DNA from 2 places in the Zhenhengia sp. genome. Region 1 is predicted to be linked to the other one. Evidence: a T-box and tRNA genes for the amino acid it is inferred to sense, from the RefSeq annotation. Region 1 holds a T-box; the other holds one or more tRNA genes.

Region 1 (8,611 bases):
CTTACATTTTGAACAAGTCTTCCGTACAGCTCGAAAAGCTGAACTTATTCCCCCTACAACAAAACTTACCTTCCTAGGTTTTGGTACAATGAATGGTACAGATGGTAAACCTTTTAAGACAAGAAATGGTGGAGTAATGAGATTAGAGCAACTAATTGAAGAAGTTCATACAAAAGTTTATGCCAAGGTTGCTCAGAATAAAGCTATCTCAAAAGAAGAAGCCCTTATAATCTCTAAACAAATTGGTCTTGCTGCCTTAAAATATGGAGATTTATCCAATCAAATTTCAAAAGACTATGTCTTTGATTTAGAACGTTTCACTTCATTTGAAGGTAATACAGGACCTTACCTTCTTTATACTGCAGTACGTATGAGTGCTCTATTAGAAAAAGCCTCTCTAGTAGATGTCCGAAGTAAGATAGATGCTCCAAGTAGTGAAATGGAACGTGCACTGATGCTTAAACTTGCTTTATTTAATGAACTCGTTCCTGAAAGTATTATGCAATATAGCCCACATAAACTTTGTCAGTATCTTTATGAGCTTTGTAACTTATTTAATCGTTTCTACCATGAACATAAAATACTTACAGAATCCAACATTTCCAAACAACAATCTTGGCTTAAACTTACTGCACTTTGTAAGGAAATGCTTGTAACAGGCTTAGACCTTCTTGGTATAGAAGTTCCTCATAAAATGTAATAAATGTACCTATTAAAATTTCAATGCTATTTTATATAGGTATTAAAGATATAGTATTTGTTTTATTTAAAATAATAAAGTAGAACATGGTGCCTGTAAAGTCATTACTAACTTAGAGGAATGAAAATTCTAAATATTTACACCAGTACCTTATAGCAAATAAACAATGATTGCTTAGGAGGATAATAAAATGTATCGTAACATTGAAGCTTTATTTATTGACAGAGATGGAACCATAGGTGGAGATGCTTCTGTAACCTATCCAGGAGCATTTAAACTCTATCCTTTTGCCAAAGAGGCACTTGAACTTGCTAAGAGATATAATATACCTCTTTTTGCCTTCTCTAATCAACCAGGCATTTCAAAAGGAGAATGTACACTGCAGGCTTTTGAAGACGAACTATTAAGCTTTGGATTTAGAGAAGTATATATCTGTCCACATAGCCATACTGAAAATTGTTCTTGCCGCAAGCCTAGTCCAGAAATGTTATTAACAGCCTCTCAGACCTATCAATTGAATAGAAAAAATTGCGTCGTAATAGGAGATAGATGGAGCGATATGTTAGCAGCCTCTCAAGCTGGTATGCAGGCTATTTTGGTTAAAACAGGGGCAGGAGAAGAAGCTTTAGGAAAATATCGTCATAAATGGATTGACTTTGAACCTATGTATACTGCTAAAAACCTATTAGACGCAATGAATTGGTTATTAAATAAATAACATAAGAACCCACCTATAAAATCATATATCTAATTCTCGCACTATTTGGGCAGCTATAGACTACTCATTAATAATTCACCCTTCAACTCATAATATTAAATGAAATATACGAACTGATTAGTGTGTAAATTTACCAAAAACTATTATTCATGATATTATTGACAATATTTAATATTAAAGGTACAATTAATAAAAATATAAGACAAAGCATTGACGAGGAGGAGTACATACTCATTGGATTAGCAGAGAGAAGATGGATGGTGAAAATCTTCATGAAGAGAGTATGGAAGTAGCCTTTGAGCTGTGAAATGAAAAGGGATTCCCCAGAGTAGACTTCACCGGAAATTTCCACCGTTAAAAGGAAAGCAGTATCGGATTTATAACTACACATCCCGCACTGTTCGAGAGCAGATGATTTTCATCTGAATTTAGGTGGTACCACGGACATAAAGAGTTCGCCCTAAGCATATTTGACATATGCTTAGGGCGTTTTTTGTTTTATATTTTATAATCTAAAGGAGGATGAAATGATGCAAAAACATTATGATGCAGCAAGCATTGAAAAAGAAATGCAACAACTTTGGGAGGAGAATGATATTTATAGCTATAGATATGATAACCAGAAACAAACTTATTCTATTGATACGCCACCTCCAACAGTAAGTGGACAATTGCACATAGGACATATTTTCTCTTATACTCAGGCAGAAATAATTGCTAGATTTAAAAGAATGCACGGATATAACATATTCTATCCTTTTGGTTTTGATGACAATGGTTTACCTACAGAAAGACTAGTAGAAAAAGAATACCATTTATTAGCCAGAAACTTATCTAGAGAAGAAATGACCACAAAATGTACTGAAGTAGCTCAAAAATATGAACATGAATTTACATCTTTGTGGAAATCGATGGGTTTTTCAGTTGATTGGAATTTACAGTATGAAACAATCAATCCTACAACAACACGTATTTCTCAGCGTCTATTCTTGGATCTCGTAAAGAAGGGAAAAGCCTATACCAAAGAAGCCCCAGTACTATGGTGTACTGAGTGTCAAACATCTATTGCTCAAGCTGAATTAGAAACAGTAGAAAAGGACACAAGTTTTAACTATATACCATTTGAAGTAGACAATGAACAACTAATAGTAGCAACCACTAGACCTGAGCTACTGTATGGCGTAGTAGCTTTATTTATCAATAGTCAAGATTCACGTTATAAAAAGTATATTGGAAAGAAAGCTATTACACCTTTATACAAACATGAAATTCCTATCTTAGGAGATGATAACGTTGAATTAGATAAGGGTACCGGAATTGTTATGTGTGCTACTTTTGGAGATATAACAGATACAAAATGGTATGATAAATATCAGCTGCCTTACAAAAAAGTTATTTTGCCTAATGGAACAATCGATAATGAAATTCCTTTTATTGGAGGATTAAGAGTAGAAAAGGCAAGAGAAATTATCATTGAGGAGCTAGTTAAACAAAACCTATTAATCAAACAAGAAACAATGACACATTTAGTAGCTTCACATGAGCGTTGTGGAAAATCTGTAGAAATTATTCCTTCTAAACAATGGTACATTGATATATTAACTGATAAGGATCGTTATCTACAAGCTGCTGATGAAATTAATTGGCATCCAATCTCAATGAAAAACCGTTATATTTCATGGGTTCAGAACCTAAAATGGGATTGGTGTATTTCGAGACAACGCTATTTTGGAGTACCTATTCCAATCTGGTACTGTAAGAAATGTGGAGCCGTTATTCTTCCACAAGAAAAAGACTTACCTATTAATCCTTTAGGAGAGACCCCTAAAACTATCTGTAAGTGTGGTGGAACTACCTTTATCCCTGAAACTGCTGTAATGGATACTTGGGCCACTTCATCTATAACACCACAAATTAATCGCAAATGGCACGAGCATGACGAAAGATTAGAGTTAGAAATCCCAATGAGCCTTAGAACACAAGCTCATGAAATTATAAGAACTTGGGCATTTTATACTATTGTTAGAAGCTTATATCATACGGGTAAACTACCTTGGAAGGACATCATGATTTCAGGATTTGTTCTTGCAAAAAAAGGAGAGAAGATAAGTAAATCCAAAAATAATGGTAAACTTTCTCCCAAAACATTAATTACAGAACATTCCGCTGATGCTTTGAGATATTGGGCCGCTAATACAAAACTTGGGGCTGATACATTTTTTTCTGAATCAGAGTTAATGCCCTCAAAGAGATTTATGAATAAACTATGGAATGCAAGTAAATTTAGTTTTATGCATTTACAGGATTTTGATAAAAACCTATTACTTTGTAAAAATAAACCTCATTTACTTCCAGCAGATAAATGGATATTAGAGCGAATAAATCAAACAATGCTAACATGCACTAAATTGTTAGACCAATATGAAATAGGTCTAGCAAGACACGAAATAGATGACTTGTTTTGGAAAGATTTTTGTGATGATTATTTAGAAATTGTAAAAGATAGATTATATAAACCCCATATTCATGGTGAAAAAGAAAGATGTGCTGCACAATACACTATTTATTATGCATTGCTTAATATTCTTAAGTTATATGCCATCTATATTCCTCATCAAACAGAGTATATTTATCAAAGCTTTTTCAGAGTATATGAGAAATGTATTTCTATACATCTGATGGAGTGGAAAATTAACGAGGAAATAAATAATAGTATTCTAGGGTTTGGAATTGAATTGAAAAGGGTATTAGGAGAAATACGGAAATATAAATCAGAGAATAATTTATCTATGAAGACTGAACTAAAAGAATTTATAATAATAACGGATGCAATATATATTGATTACTTTATAAGAGAATCAAAAGATATTAAAGCTTGTGGCACAATAGGAGATCTTATAATTAATACGCGATAGACTTAGGCACTAATAAAATATAAAACATAGTTAATAGATCCACTTGGAGATTAACCGTGTTTTATATTCTATACATGATAGAAGAGAGGAAGTTAAATGTAAACACTTTTGTGTCAAAAACAATATATTAACACATTTATGTCACTATACATTATAGATGGGTTTTAGGTATAAGAAGAGCGGTTTTCTTTATACAAGTAACTCTTCGCGAAATACAAGTTATCTATACCTAAATCTCTATAAGTATTATTATTGATAGGGTTATCTATATTGTATATATAGAGTATAGATAACCCTATTATATGTATTGTACTTTGTATAAATTCAGAATTTTTAGTATAAACTATACTATCCTATTAATTAGGAATATGCTATACTTAATTAATGATATTCTTATAAGCCAATAGCTGAGAATTTAAGGAGGATGATAATTATGGAAGATAGCGTAAAAGGAACTGTGATTTCTGTTATTAAACTAGGGGGACTCAAAGTTATTAATCAGGTACAATTTCCACATCTAATAACAGTTCAATACAATGTGAATGAAACTACTTATAAAAAAAGAAAGTATATCAGTGCAAGCAATATTTGTCCTCAACAAGGTGATTTGGTAGTTGTATTGTATAAGAAAGAAAAACCTTCTAAGTGCAGAATTACGCTATAAAAGATATCTTGACAAATGGTTATTTTTTTCAACAATATCAGATACTGTTGACAATAGAAAACCCTACCTATAAAACAAATTGTTTAATAGCAGAACAGGAAGCCTTATAGGTGGGTTTTAGGTATAAGAAGAGCGATTTACTTATATAATGAACTATTCGCGAAACACAAGTTTTACGAAATTTTTACTGTATAAGTAACTGAAAGTACCTTATGGGGCACTCTTTTTATATTTTTTTATGTATTATACACTTTCCTTTTGTACTTTCTACATTCTTAATTTTTAATCTAATAAAATTTTAGAACATATATTTCAATCCCCTAGGATCTTTATGTTAATTATAAGTTTCTACCAGAGATTTCTGTATATACTGATACCATAGCATTCTTAATTGTTCACCAGCACCATATTTCATTTTATAGCTTTTGCCATCTATCAATAGATAAGGATTACAAAGGCTTAATTGTATTTTATTACCATCTTTCATATTTAACGTAAAATGTATCATACTTACTTCATATTTATTAGGCCTTTCTTCCTCTTGAATAATAATCCTTTTTAGAAGTCTTGATAGCACTTTTATATGTTCACTTTCTTCAATACGCACACTTACATCACTAAAATCTGTATTTAATAAAATATCTCCTATTTCATCTGCTACGAGATGCTCAAAGGGCTTATTACCATAATTATTACTTATCATAAATATAATAATGATACTTATAATAATTACCATGTATCCTATATTCTTTTTCATAGTTTTCTCTATTCCTTTCTCTATCTTTTCACAGTATGGTTATTCGAGTATTCAAATTCCTTGAGCAATCCTATTATAATAATATTCTTCTTTTTTATTCTTTCTTTGTTCTATATATTCTTATATTTATCATATTCATTATATTTTTACAATAAAATTTACAGAAATATTCAACTTTCATTACAAAAATAACTAAATAAATTATATGCCTTCTACATAAACTAAATTAAAAAAATAAGTAGATTAAATAACTTAAAAGCCCCCTATTAAATAGAGGAGCTTTTTAAGTTATTTAATCTTTCAATTTCTCTCATAGGGGCATCGAGTGCCTCTCCCGTTGTGATACCATGATCTTCTTGTAAGACCATCATGTATTGTTCCCATATTTTTATTGCTTTTTCATACTCCCCTCGTTCTTCATATAAAGGTGCTAGGGAACATAATCCATCTACCAATCTAGGTTTTTCTTGCATATCAAAGCACTGATGGTAATCCTTCATGGCTTCTTCTACTCTATCTAATTTTAAGAAACGGTCTGCACGACATGCGTATACTTGCCATATATGGGTAAAGCGTTTAACTGTCTCATTCCATATTTCAACTGCTTCTTCTCTATGTCCTAAGCCTAATTGTATATCTCCTTCAAAAATATAGAATACATAACGATCTTCTACTTTCCTAGCCTGCTTAATCACTCGCTCTGCTTCCTTAAATCTAGAATCAGCAATAAGCTGGTTAATGAGTATAATATACCCTGTTATATATGTTGGGTTCTGTATAATGAAGTTCTGATAAAACTTTATGAGTTCTGAATGATTATCAATATAACCATCTCCTGTAATACCTTGGCTAGCTTCTATCAGTCTTACATGTAAAGAGCGATTAGTTGGCTCATAAAGTAATGCCTCTTTAGCATAGGTTTTAGCTAATTCATGATCTGATTTTGCCCTATGGTTATAAAGTTTAGACAATAAACAAAGTGCCTCTATATTTTGTGAATCTTGCATAAGCAATTCATTTAGGAACTTCTTTGCATAGGCAAACCCTTCATCTGAAATAATACGCTCATTCAGTAACATGTTATCTATACGTTTAAAATGCTCCTCATCTGATAATTTGAAGAAATCATCTATTGTCACACCAAAAAATATAGAAAGCTGTGGAAGTAATGCAATATCTGGTGTATTAGCATCTGTTTCCCATTTAGAGACTGCTTGGTAAGAAATCCCTAAATAATTGGCAAGTTCTTCTTGTGTAATGCCTTTTTGCAATCGTAGGCTTTTAATACATTTACCTATTTCTAATTTCATGCCTGCTTCTCCTATCTTACCACTATTTAATACTTGAATAATTCGGCCGCCTCATTACAACTTTATTTTAAGGTATATACTTTCATTAAACAATAAAGCATTTCTAGAGTCTACTCAAACGTAAGTTGAGTCAAATAGGAGTTGTCTCTACCATGTAGTAGGCTTCGTTAAATGTTTTGGTAATTGAGTTGCTTTATTTCCTCTTGCGGCATTAACCTGCATTTGTGTTAGAAAAATGCTCTCACTTAAATCTGTATTTTGAATGTTAGTATCTCGTAGATCTGCTCCTAAAAAGTTAGTGCCTTTTAAGCTACACCCTTCTAAATTAGCCATAATCAAAAAGGACATGCTGAAATCTTTCCCATCAAGATTTGCCCTTTTAAAGTTTTTCCCCATATAATCTACTTTTTTAGGCTGACTAGTATTTATGCCTTTTAAAATAGTATTAACGCTTTTTCTATAACTCTCTATATCTAGCATCAGAATTTCATTAGGGGATAATGTTGTCATATGCTCATTCTTCCTTATGAGTGTGCGTATGTCTTCTTGCATCTTTTGATTATTACTCATCCTATAAGTCTCCAGCAAATACCATAGCATCTGATGTAATTGTGTAACAATATGAAAAACCTCGAACATCTGCTGTCGGCAATGAGGGCTCTTTCTCCAGTCTTCCCCTTTGTAAATTATTTGTGTAACCTTTTGACCTGCTCCAAAGCAATCATAGGAAAGACAGCCTTTTAATTTTCTTTCTATAAGCTCATGATGACTGTGACAACGAAAGTCTGGCAATAAATTTTTACATGGTGTACCCGCTACTTTATCGTAAGGCAAGCCATCTGTTTTAGTGCAGTATAATGCAATGCAACATAGCCCACAACACTTTTGGCAATCTATAGTTAAGGCATTGTATAATTTTTCCATTTAAGTTTCTCCTATAAGGATTTATTGCTCAAATCCTTTTTATTAATATAATTACATATTATCATACAATTTTATAAATCTATATACTAGTATAAAGTAAGGTTCATCTTTTGCTACTTTACTATTCTTTTGGATCATACTTTCTAATTGACGTTAATAAAATTTTTTATAATTTTATGACGCATTTGCTATACTTATCCGTATATATATAAGTGTAAGGACGTGAAACGAATCCTAGGCCAGTTTCATATCCTACATCTTGTAAGTTGTTGAGTAAACAGTTAGTCCCCCCTTCTAACTTCTAGCTCATTCACTTACATGAACTTTGCAGCAAGCGTCGTGGCAGCTCTTGTTGCAAGGGGCATCACCTATATATAAGTACTCAAGACTTTACCAGTTTCAAATGAATAAGATTAGGCTCATCTATCCTAAGTCTTAGCGTCCTACGTGCTACCCCAATAGTCTTAAGGTGATACATGCAGTGGCATCCCTTTCCCCTATAGCCTCTTGGTCATACCCACCTAGTACCTACAGCCTTATATAAGAAATGTCTCACCTATTCATTCTACTCTTGTAAAACCTTAAGTTACTTAAGTTTTGCCACAAAAAACCCGCATAAAACC
Region 2 (8,611 bases), on a different contig from region 1:
TGTAAAAAAAGAAGATACAGAAAGCCTATATCGCATGTTGTAATAAAAATCTATCCACCTCAATATAAATAAGTAGTAAGAACTTATTATAAAGGGGTGGATTTTTGTATGGATGAGAAGATATCCAAGAAACATGCAGTAAATCTCATAGATCGTGCTAGGCTTAATATGACAGGTGTAACAGATGTCTTTGCTTTTGATGAGAAGGTAATAGAGCTTGAGACTGTAGATGGATACTTAGACATTGAGGGAGACGATTTGCACATCGTAAAAATGAATTTGGATAGTGGGGAATTAATTGTAGAAGGCCGTGTAACAGGACTAGCTTATCAAGATCAAAGTGGAGCGAGCAAAAAGGGTTCATTAATAGCTCGTTTATTCAAATAAAAGAGGCGTAGAATGAATCAAGTAGTTAATAGTCAAACCCTTCTATTTCTAACTTGTATAGAGATAGGCATTATTATGGGGATGTTCTATGATCTGATTAGGATTTTCAGAAAGATCATTCCCCATCCCAATTGGCTTATCCAAGTAGAGGATACATTGTATTGGGTTAGCGGCGCACTCATAGGCTTTGCTATCCTCTATATGCATAATTACGGTAAAATTAGGTTTTTCGTGTTCCTCGGCATGCTTTTAGGTGGAGTATTCTACCTTTGTACATTTAGTATTATTTTTATGAAGTTTGCAACCTGGCTTATTGACTTGATGAAGCAAATTATAGATTACATCTTACATATTTTAGGAATCCCAATTAAGTGGATAATCCATTTAATTAAGATTCCATTAAAGGCATTCCAAAGATTGCTGTTGCGTCTTAATACATATCGCAGAAGACAAACTAAGAAACTAAGTCGTAAAATCTATTATCAAAAGTCAGATGTGCGTTCACAATTAAAGTATAGTAAAACAAAGTGATTTACAACTTTATCCAAACATATTAAAATTAGGTTATATGATTAATTAGGTGGGGTACATATGATGAACAAAAAAATAGTATGGCGTATAACACTTGTTGCCAGCATAGGTATACTAATCTATTTTGGATTTAAAACAATAGAACTTAATAAAGTCATAGATAGTGTAGATGAACAGATTATAGAAGCACAGAAAGAGTTAGAAAAAGATAAAGCAGAACTTCAAGGACTAGAAGATGAACGTGACCACATGGAATCATTGGAGTATATAGAACGTGTAGCAAGAGATAAACTTGGAATGGTTAAAAAAGATGATATTGTATTTAAAGAGAAATAAAGCATAAAAAACACGTCTTGATAGGATTTAGTATACCTGTTAAAGACGTGTTTTGATGTTTAGGCGTACATGCAAAGTTTCATAGCAAGTCCACTTTGGTGTTCACTTGTACCAGGACGAGCCTTATAAGTATCTGCTTTTTCGCGTGGTAACCGCTAAAAGAGAATTTCACATTGGGAATGGTAAGATAAGAATATAAATGAACAGAGTAATAGTGATTTGAATCTTATCGTGATGAATCCTCATTTGTTCCTTATAATACAACAAAAAATTCAAATTTACATTATTATTTAAAAATAACATTAATAAAATTACAAAAGATGCTAGACAAAAGAAGGAACATGAGAATAGAATCAAAGAAAGAAGTTTTGAAGGGAAAGAGATGATAGAGATGAACAAGGTCGGTCTAGTATTAGAAGGTGGAGGTATGAGAGGGCTTTATACAGGGGGCGTATTAGATTTTTTCCTAGATAAAGGTCTGCTTTTTCAGGATATTATAGGTGTTTCAGCAGGTGCTTGTAATGCTGTGTCTTATATCTCAAGACAAAGAGGGAGAAACTTTAAAGTGAATACAGATTATGTTGGGGATAAACGTTATTTAAGCTTTGAAGGAATGATTAAGAGAGGTAGTATATTTGGAATGGATTTTCTCTTTGAAGAAATTCCTAATAAGTTAGTACCTTTTGATTATGAAACTTACTATAATTCTAATATGCATTTAACTATTGTGGTAACTAACTGTGAGACAGGGGAACCAGAATACCTAGATGGTGGTCATAAAAGTTTAGTAAATCGTTATTTGAGGGCATCAAGTTCTATTCCTATGTTTGCACCTATTGTGGAGATTGAAGGAAAGAAGTATCTAGATGGGGGAACTGCTGATTCTATACCTATTCAATTTTCGAAAGAGAGAGGAAATACGAAACAAATCGTTGTGGTAACACGCAATGAAGGATATGTGAAAAAGCCAGAACCTTTTAAATGGTTATACAGTAGACAATACAAGGGTTATCCAAAGCTTATTGAGACGATCCAAAATAGGCATCATATGTATAACAATACGTTAAAGACATTAAGTGAGTGGGAAGCTTCTGGAGAAGCTTTGGTTATTCGTCCCTCTAAGCCTATTACAATAGGAAGATTTGAAAAGGATGTAGAAAAACTTAGAGAACTTTATAATAATGGATATGAAGATGCAGCAAGGCTCTATGGACAGATAAAAAGTTTCTGTAGTGATTGCGATAATGTAGTAGTTAGCAAATAGTGTATTTATATCTTCATCACAATATTGTAGTATGGTATGATTTAGTAATGTAAAAGGAGATGATAAAGTGAGTCAACAAACTACAGATTTAGGAAAAGATAGTGTAGGTAAGTTACTTGTTAAGTTAGCACTTCCGGCCATTATTGCTCAACTTGTGAATGTTCTTTACAATATTGTAGATAGAATATATATTGGTAGACTTCCAGATGCAAAGGCAGCTATGGCGGGTATTGGAGTAGCTTTCCCAATTATTATGATTATTTCAGCGTTTAGTGCACTTATAGGTATGGGTGGAGCACCTCTTGCAGCTATTAAGATGGGAGAGAAGGATAAAGAGGGCGCACAAAAGATATTAAGTAATAGTTTTTCATTGCTTCTTATCCTTGGAACAGTACTTATGTGTGCTCTATTTATCTTCAAAGAGCCTATTTTATGGGCATTTGGAGCAAGTAATGACACGATTACTTATGCAACTCAATATTTAGGTATTTACTTATTAGGAACACTTGCTGTACAAATTGCACTTGGTATGAATCCATTTATCAATACACAAGGTTTTGCAAAAGTAGGTATGTGTACAGTCATGGTGGGGGCATTTATTAATATCGTATTGGACCCTATCTTTATTTTTGGATTTGATATGGGTGTGCGTGGGGCAGCTCTTGCAACAATTATGGCACAAGCTGTTTCTGCAATATGGGTTATTTACTTCTTCTTTGGTAAAGAGAAGAAATTTAACAACAAAGTAATAAATGAGATTCTAGGTAGTAAGACAACAATTAAAATAAAGAAAGAATACTTAAAGCCAAGTGCTTCTATAGCCTTTAAAATTACGACTTTAGGTGTATCACCATTTATTATGCAGGCGACAGAAAGTCTTGTTTTAATCAGTCTTAATAAACAATTACTTATATATGGGGATGCAATAGGGGTAGGAATTGGTGATTTAGCCATTGGTTCTATGACCATTATGAGTAGTATCATGCAAATCATTGTGTTACCACTTATGGGACTTGCACAAGGAGCGCAACCTATTATTAGTTATAACTATGGTGCTAAACAAATGGATAGAGTTAAGAAAGCTTTCAAACTCTTCTTGATGAGTAGCTTTGCTTATACAGGTATAATGTGGATTTTGCTTATGACGGTACCAGGAGTATTTGTAAGCATTTTTAATAAAAATCCAGAAGTTATGAGTATGACAAGTTGGGGGATTAGGATCTTCTTTGCTGGGATGTTTATGATGGGTATACAAAATTCATGTCAACAGACGTTTTTAGCGTTAGGTCAGGCAAAAATTTCTTTATTCTTAGCTTTATTAAGAAAGGTTATTCTATTAATTCCGCTTATCTTTATCTTACCATTACTAATGGAAAATAAATTAGCGGGTGTATTTACTGCTGAGCCAGTAGCAGATATTTTAGCATCTATTACAACATTTATTTGTTTTGGCATCTTCTATAAAAAGACTTTTAATGATAAAAAGGTTATGGATTAATCTAATTTTCTCATGTTATAACTAGAAGTGATAAAAAACTTCTAGTTATAACAAAAAAAATAAAAAAAGTACTTGCATTATGACAAGTAATAGTATATACTACAGAAGTACTTGAGGCACGGGCCTTAAAGAAATGAATATGGCGGAATAGCTCAGTTGGCTAGAGCACATGGTTCATACCCATGGTGTCGGCGGTTCGAATCCGTCTTCCGCTACTTTGGTCGCTTAGCTCAGCTGGGAGAGCACCTGCCTTACAAGCAGGGGGTCATAGGTTCGAGCCCTATAGCGACCATTTTTAATTTAAAAAAGCACCGCATTTTGCGGTGCTTTTTTATTTTGTTAAGGGGTGTAGAAGGCATAGATTTTTGAGAAAATACAGCTATACGATAGCCTTGGGTATTTTGATACCATGGGTAGATATTCCTATGATGGCAACTTTATTGGGTGTGTTCTAGCCTATTTTAAACTTTATACCAGATAAGGCTGTATAAAAGCTGTAAGAGAATCTTGATCGGTCTCGAACCAAGTATCAAAATTTATATTAAGTGATTCTAGTTGCAGAGCTAGCTTATAAAGAAATTCTGGAATAAGTGGTGAAGGTATATCTCCTAAAGGTATACCAAGTCTTACATGATCGGCATGGAAAGAACCGCCTATATACAGCGTATAACAGTCGGTGATAACATTCTCGATACGTTTTTTCTTGCCCGCAAAGCCGATGCTACCTATTTGGTGTACCCCACAGGAGTTAGGGCACCCAGAAATATATACACGGGGTAATATATCTTTTTTATACTTTTTATGATTGAAGTAGGAGATAATGTTATCTAGAAGTTCTTGGCTATTTAGTATACCCATTTGGCAAGTGGGAACACCAATACAACTTACACTTTGAGTAAGTTTAGTTTCACCACCTAGGCCGTCTGTAAGCTCAAGTAGTTTAAGGGCTGTTGCCTCATCTAAATTAATCATATAAAAACCTTCGGTCATAGTAAGCCTTAAGCGTACTTTAGGCAGATAGTCTAAGTATTGAAGGAGTTGCTTGAGGAGCTTCAATGTAAGCTGGCCACCTAGAGGTTGAAAATACATGCTATATAGATTTATCTGCTTTTGCTTAAAAATACGAGGATGTATGAGGGTAGTAGACCAATCTTCATAGACTTCGAAGCTAGGTGTAAAAGGGAGGGAAAGCTCTTTGCTTTGTTTAGCTATTTCAAGCTCATCTAAAAAACTAGCAATAAATTGAGCTTTGCCTAGTTTGTTGACGATGTATCTGACACGCGCTTTATTGTGATCCTCGTAATTTCCTTCCTTTATAAATAAATTTAGCATAGCTTCTATAGCATAGAGTACATCTGAGGGAGGAAGTGAAATAGGGATAACAAGAGAGGGTTCAGGATCCTTGCCTAAGCCACCGCCTGCATAGACCTTAAAGAAGGGGTTATGATCATAGGACATAGCAATAAAGCCTAAATCCTGTATTGTAGAATGAGCATCTGCAGTTGGGGTATTAGAAAAAGCTACTTTGAATTTTCTAGGTAAATGATAAGCATAAATAGATTTTAGAAGATAAACATTAGCTGCTATAGCAAAAGGAAGAACATCAAAAGCTTCTCCAGGGGTTACACCGGTGAGTGGAGACATAGATACATTTCTAGGATAATTTCCACCACTTCCTCGAGTGTAGAGACCTTTTAAAATGCCTTGTTCTATAATGTCTAGGATAGCATCTAAGGAAAGATTGTGTAATTGAATACATTGCCTTGTTGTAAGATGGATACCGCCTAAATTATATTTAAGAGCCATATCATAGATGAACTGAAGTTCTTCTTTAGAGATAACACCTCCGGGGAGTCGAAAACGGAGAATAAAACTTTTCTGACTACGCGTAGCGTATACACCAAAAGCTCCAGAGTAACGTTTAAAGTTTAGTTTTGAAAGTTCTTTATTAAGAAAAGCTTCGCTGTGTTTTTTTAGGTCAGGGAGTTCTTCAAGTAGGATTTCGTTAAGTTTATTCATAATATCACCTGTAATGGTTAAAGTTTTTCTTAGTTTTCCACATCTAAATAAAGGTATACTTAAAAATAAAAAGAGCGCAAGAAGTCCATATGGATTTCTTGCGCTCTTTTAAATAGGAAAAGTTATTTTACTTCTACAGTGTATTTTGCTTTAAGTTCAGCTTGTTTTGCTGTGTAAACTGCGTTGTGTTTCATAGACATAACAAGTTGTTTAACTCTATCTTTTACATCTTCAAATTTAGCATCTTCACCTTCGTTTACAGATGCAACTTTAATAATGTGGTAACCAAATTGTGTTTGAATAGGTGCGCTTACTTCACCAGCTTTCATGTTAAATACTGCATTTTCAAATTCAGGAACCATTTGACCTTTGCCAAATTCACCTAAATCTCCACCACGTTCTCTAGATGGGCAGCTTGAGTATTTAGAAGCAGCTTCTTCAAAGCTAAGACCACCGTTGATTTCTTCAAGAATAGCTTCAGCTTGTTCTTTAGAATCTACTAAAATATGACTAGCACGTGCACTTGGGCCTGATTTGAAAGTATCCTTGTGATCGTTGAAATAGCTTTCAGCTTCTTCATCAGATACTGTTACAGTACCGAGTAATTTGCTAAGCGCATATTGTTTTAATAATGTATTGTACATGTTTTCAGCAGTAGCTAAAAATTCTGCATCTTTATCTAAACCATTAGCAATAGCATCTGAATAGAAAAGTTCTTGAGTGATTAATTCTTCAACAAGTTGTTTGCGACCACCTTCGCCAGCAAATCTTGCAGCATTTTGACCTAAACTTTGCACTAAGCTTACAAGATGGCTTTCTGTTACTTCACGGCCATCAACAACAGCGATAACTTTATTTTCCATAATAGTCTCCTTTTAATAAGTAATTATGCAACTATTGTACCATAAATAAAGAAAGGCATAAAGGAAATTCGACAGGTATAGGATAGAGTAAGGGAGGTGGTAATATGACAGATGAACCTAGGAAGGTCCAGGAGTTTATTATGGGATATCTGCAAAATTACTATAAAATGTTAGGAGAACAAAAGTATAAGGTATATCAGTTTAAGGATTACTTTGCGTATAGTTTGAAAGGAAATTATACCTTTATAAAGGAAGAATTTTTACTAAAGGCACAAATTGAACATTATAAACAGCAATCGGTCAACCTTACTTTTCAAAGGCCGGTTCTACATCCAGCATGGAAGTACATAGGAGGAAGTGATAGAGCGTGTGATGTAAGGGTGGGTTTAGATATGGAGTTGCAGTATAAGGGCATTCCTGCTAAGACCATATTAAAGAACCTAGAGCATCAATTTGTATTAGTAAAGGAAGGGAGGGAATGGAGAATAGAAGAAGATACTTATGAATATGAGTTTGATTTGGCAGGACCATATGAGCTGGAGCTGCGGGGAAGAAGGCAGAAAAAGAAAAAATGGGAGTTTAGCCAATCCCGTGAGATAAGAGCTATCCCTAAAGGTATTTATAGTAGAGAAAAAGCTGTAGAATATGCGAGAAAATATGCATTGGTGCCGAATACAAAGGAGTGGAAAAATTATGAGGCATATGGTGGGGATTGTACAAATTTCGTGTCACAGTGTCTATTTGCAGGGGGAATACCTTTTGATCATCAGGGTAAGTATGTAACACATAAATGGTATTGGTACTCTGATCAGTATCGTACCCCTAGTTTTACAAGTGCTGATGCGCTGAAGACTTATATGCTTAATAATGAAGGCTTTGGATTGGTGGCCCAACTTGGAGATATGCAGTCTATGAAATTAGGAGATATTGTACAGCTAGGAGACCTTAAGGAAACAACGCATAGTATGCTTGTAGTGGGTATTGTAAAAGAGGATGGAGAGACGCCGTTGACAAAAGATTTACTTATTGCACAGCATTCGGGGGTAGATGGTATAAGAGGTTTTAATATTCCTCTTGCTACTAAGCCTAATCAAAGAGTTTATTATAATATTTTGGGCTATAACCCCTAAAAAAGTTAAAGGATAGGCTAAATTTGTCTAAAAGTTTTTTGATTATTTAGCTAAGTATTTACAAATATTTCAAATAGGCTCTTCTATAATGAACATTATGTAGGAGGGGAAAGAGATGAATAGAGTAGATACAAAAGATAAAAAACAAGTCGCTTTAGGAGTCAATTGGCATGAAATTTGTTTAATCCTTATAAGTTTTATGTTTGCTCGAGTAGGATTTGAGGGAAGTTTTTATACAGCTGGTATAGCATATATAGGAAGTTTATATGTAACCAAAAGTATGAGATACTTTGGACCATTGGTAGCTATACTAGGAATACTTTCAGTAGGAGATTTTAATATTCGAGTGCTAAAGTATATCTTAATGATTACTATTATAATGCTTATAAGGAAATTCATAGAAGAAAGTCAGAAGTCTTTTAATATACGTAATCAAATGGTGAGCGTCTTTGTAAGTACCTTATTAGTGAATTTAGTATGTACAGTTATTTTAGGTAGAACACTGTATGCAATCGCAATCGGTGTAGTAGAAGCTATAGTAGCAGCAGCTCTTACTTACATATTTTATTGTGGTATAGAAGTA

What was found. A T-box is a leader RNA that pairs with one kind of tRNA and senses whether it is charged. The one in region 1 lies ahead of ACLTBU_RS00260 (valine--tRNA ligase), so its partner is inferred to be a tRNA-Val.
Region 2: it encodes a tRNA-Val, which carries the amino acid that the T-box ahead of ACLTBU_RS00260 (valine--tRNA ligase) is inferred to sense. The anticodon was not compared.

Annotation. Positions count from the first base shown of each region.
Region 1 is NZ_JBKVCH010000001.1:44,173-52,783, forward strand. Features, by position in the region: gene argS (arginine--tRNA ligase) at 1-700, shown strand, start outside; gene ACLTBU_RS00255 (HAD-IIIA family hydrolase) at 891-1,418, shown strand; T-box leader at 1,620-1,884, shown strand; gene ACLTBU_RS00260 (valine--tRNA ligase) at 1,946-4,333, shown strand; gene ACLTBU_RS00265 (sugar ABC transporter permease) at 4,767-4,997, shown strand; gene ACLTBU_RS00270 (hypothetical protein) at 5,332-5,754, opposite strand; gene ACLTBU_RS00275 (helix-turn-helix domain-containing protein) at 6,021-7,064, opposite strand; gene ACLTBU_RS00280 (pentapeptide repeat-containing protein) at 7,212-7,988, opposite strand.
Region 2 is NZ_JBKVCH010000009.1:39,624-48,234, forward strand. Features, by position in the region: gene ACLTBU_RS10900 (RNA-binding S4 domain-containing protein) at 1-43, shown strand, start outside; gene yabP (sporulation protein YabP) at 109-387, shown strand; gene yabQ (spore cortex biosynthesis protein YabQ) at 400-918, shown strand; gene ACLTBU_RS10915 (FtsB family cell division protein) at 979-1,254, shown strand; gene ACLTBU_RS10920 (patatin family protein) at 1,646-2,518, shown strand; gene ACLTBU_RS10925 (MATE family efflux transporter) at 2,586-4,016, shown strand; tRNA gene ACLTBU_RS10930 (tRNA-Met) at 4,158-4,231, shown strand; tRNA gene ACLTBU_RS10935 (tRNA-Val) at 4,236-4,308, shown strand; gene ACLTBU_RS10940 (nitrite/sulfite reductase) at 4,485-6,035, opposite strand; gene ACLTBU_RS10945 (peptidylprolyl isomerase) at 6,158-6,898, opposite strand; gene ACLTBU_RS10950 (amidase domain-containing protein) at 7,003-8,028, shown strand; gene ACLTBU_RS10955 (SpoIIE family protein phosphatase) at 8,144-8,611, shown strand, end outside.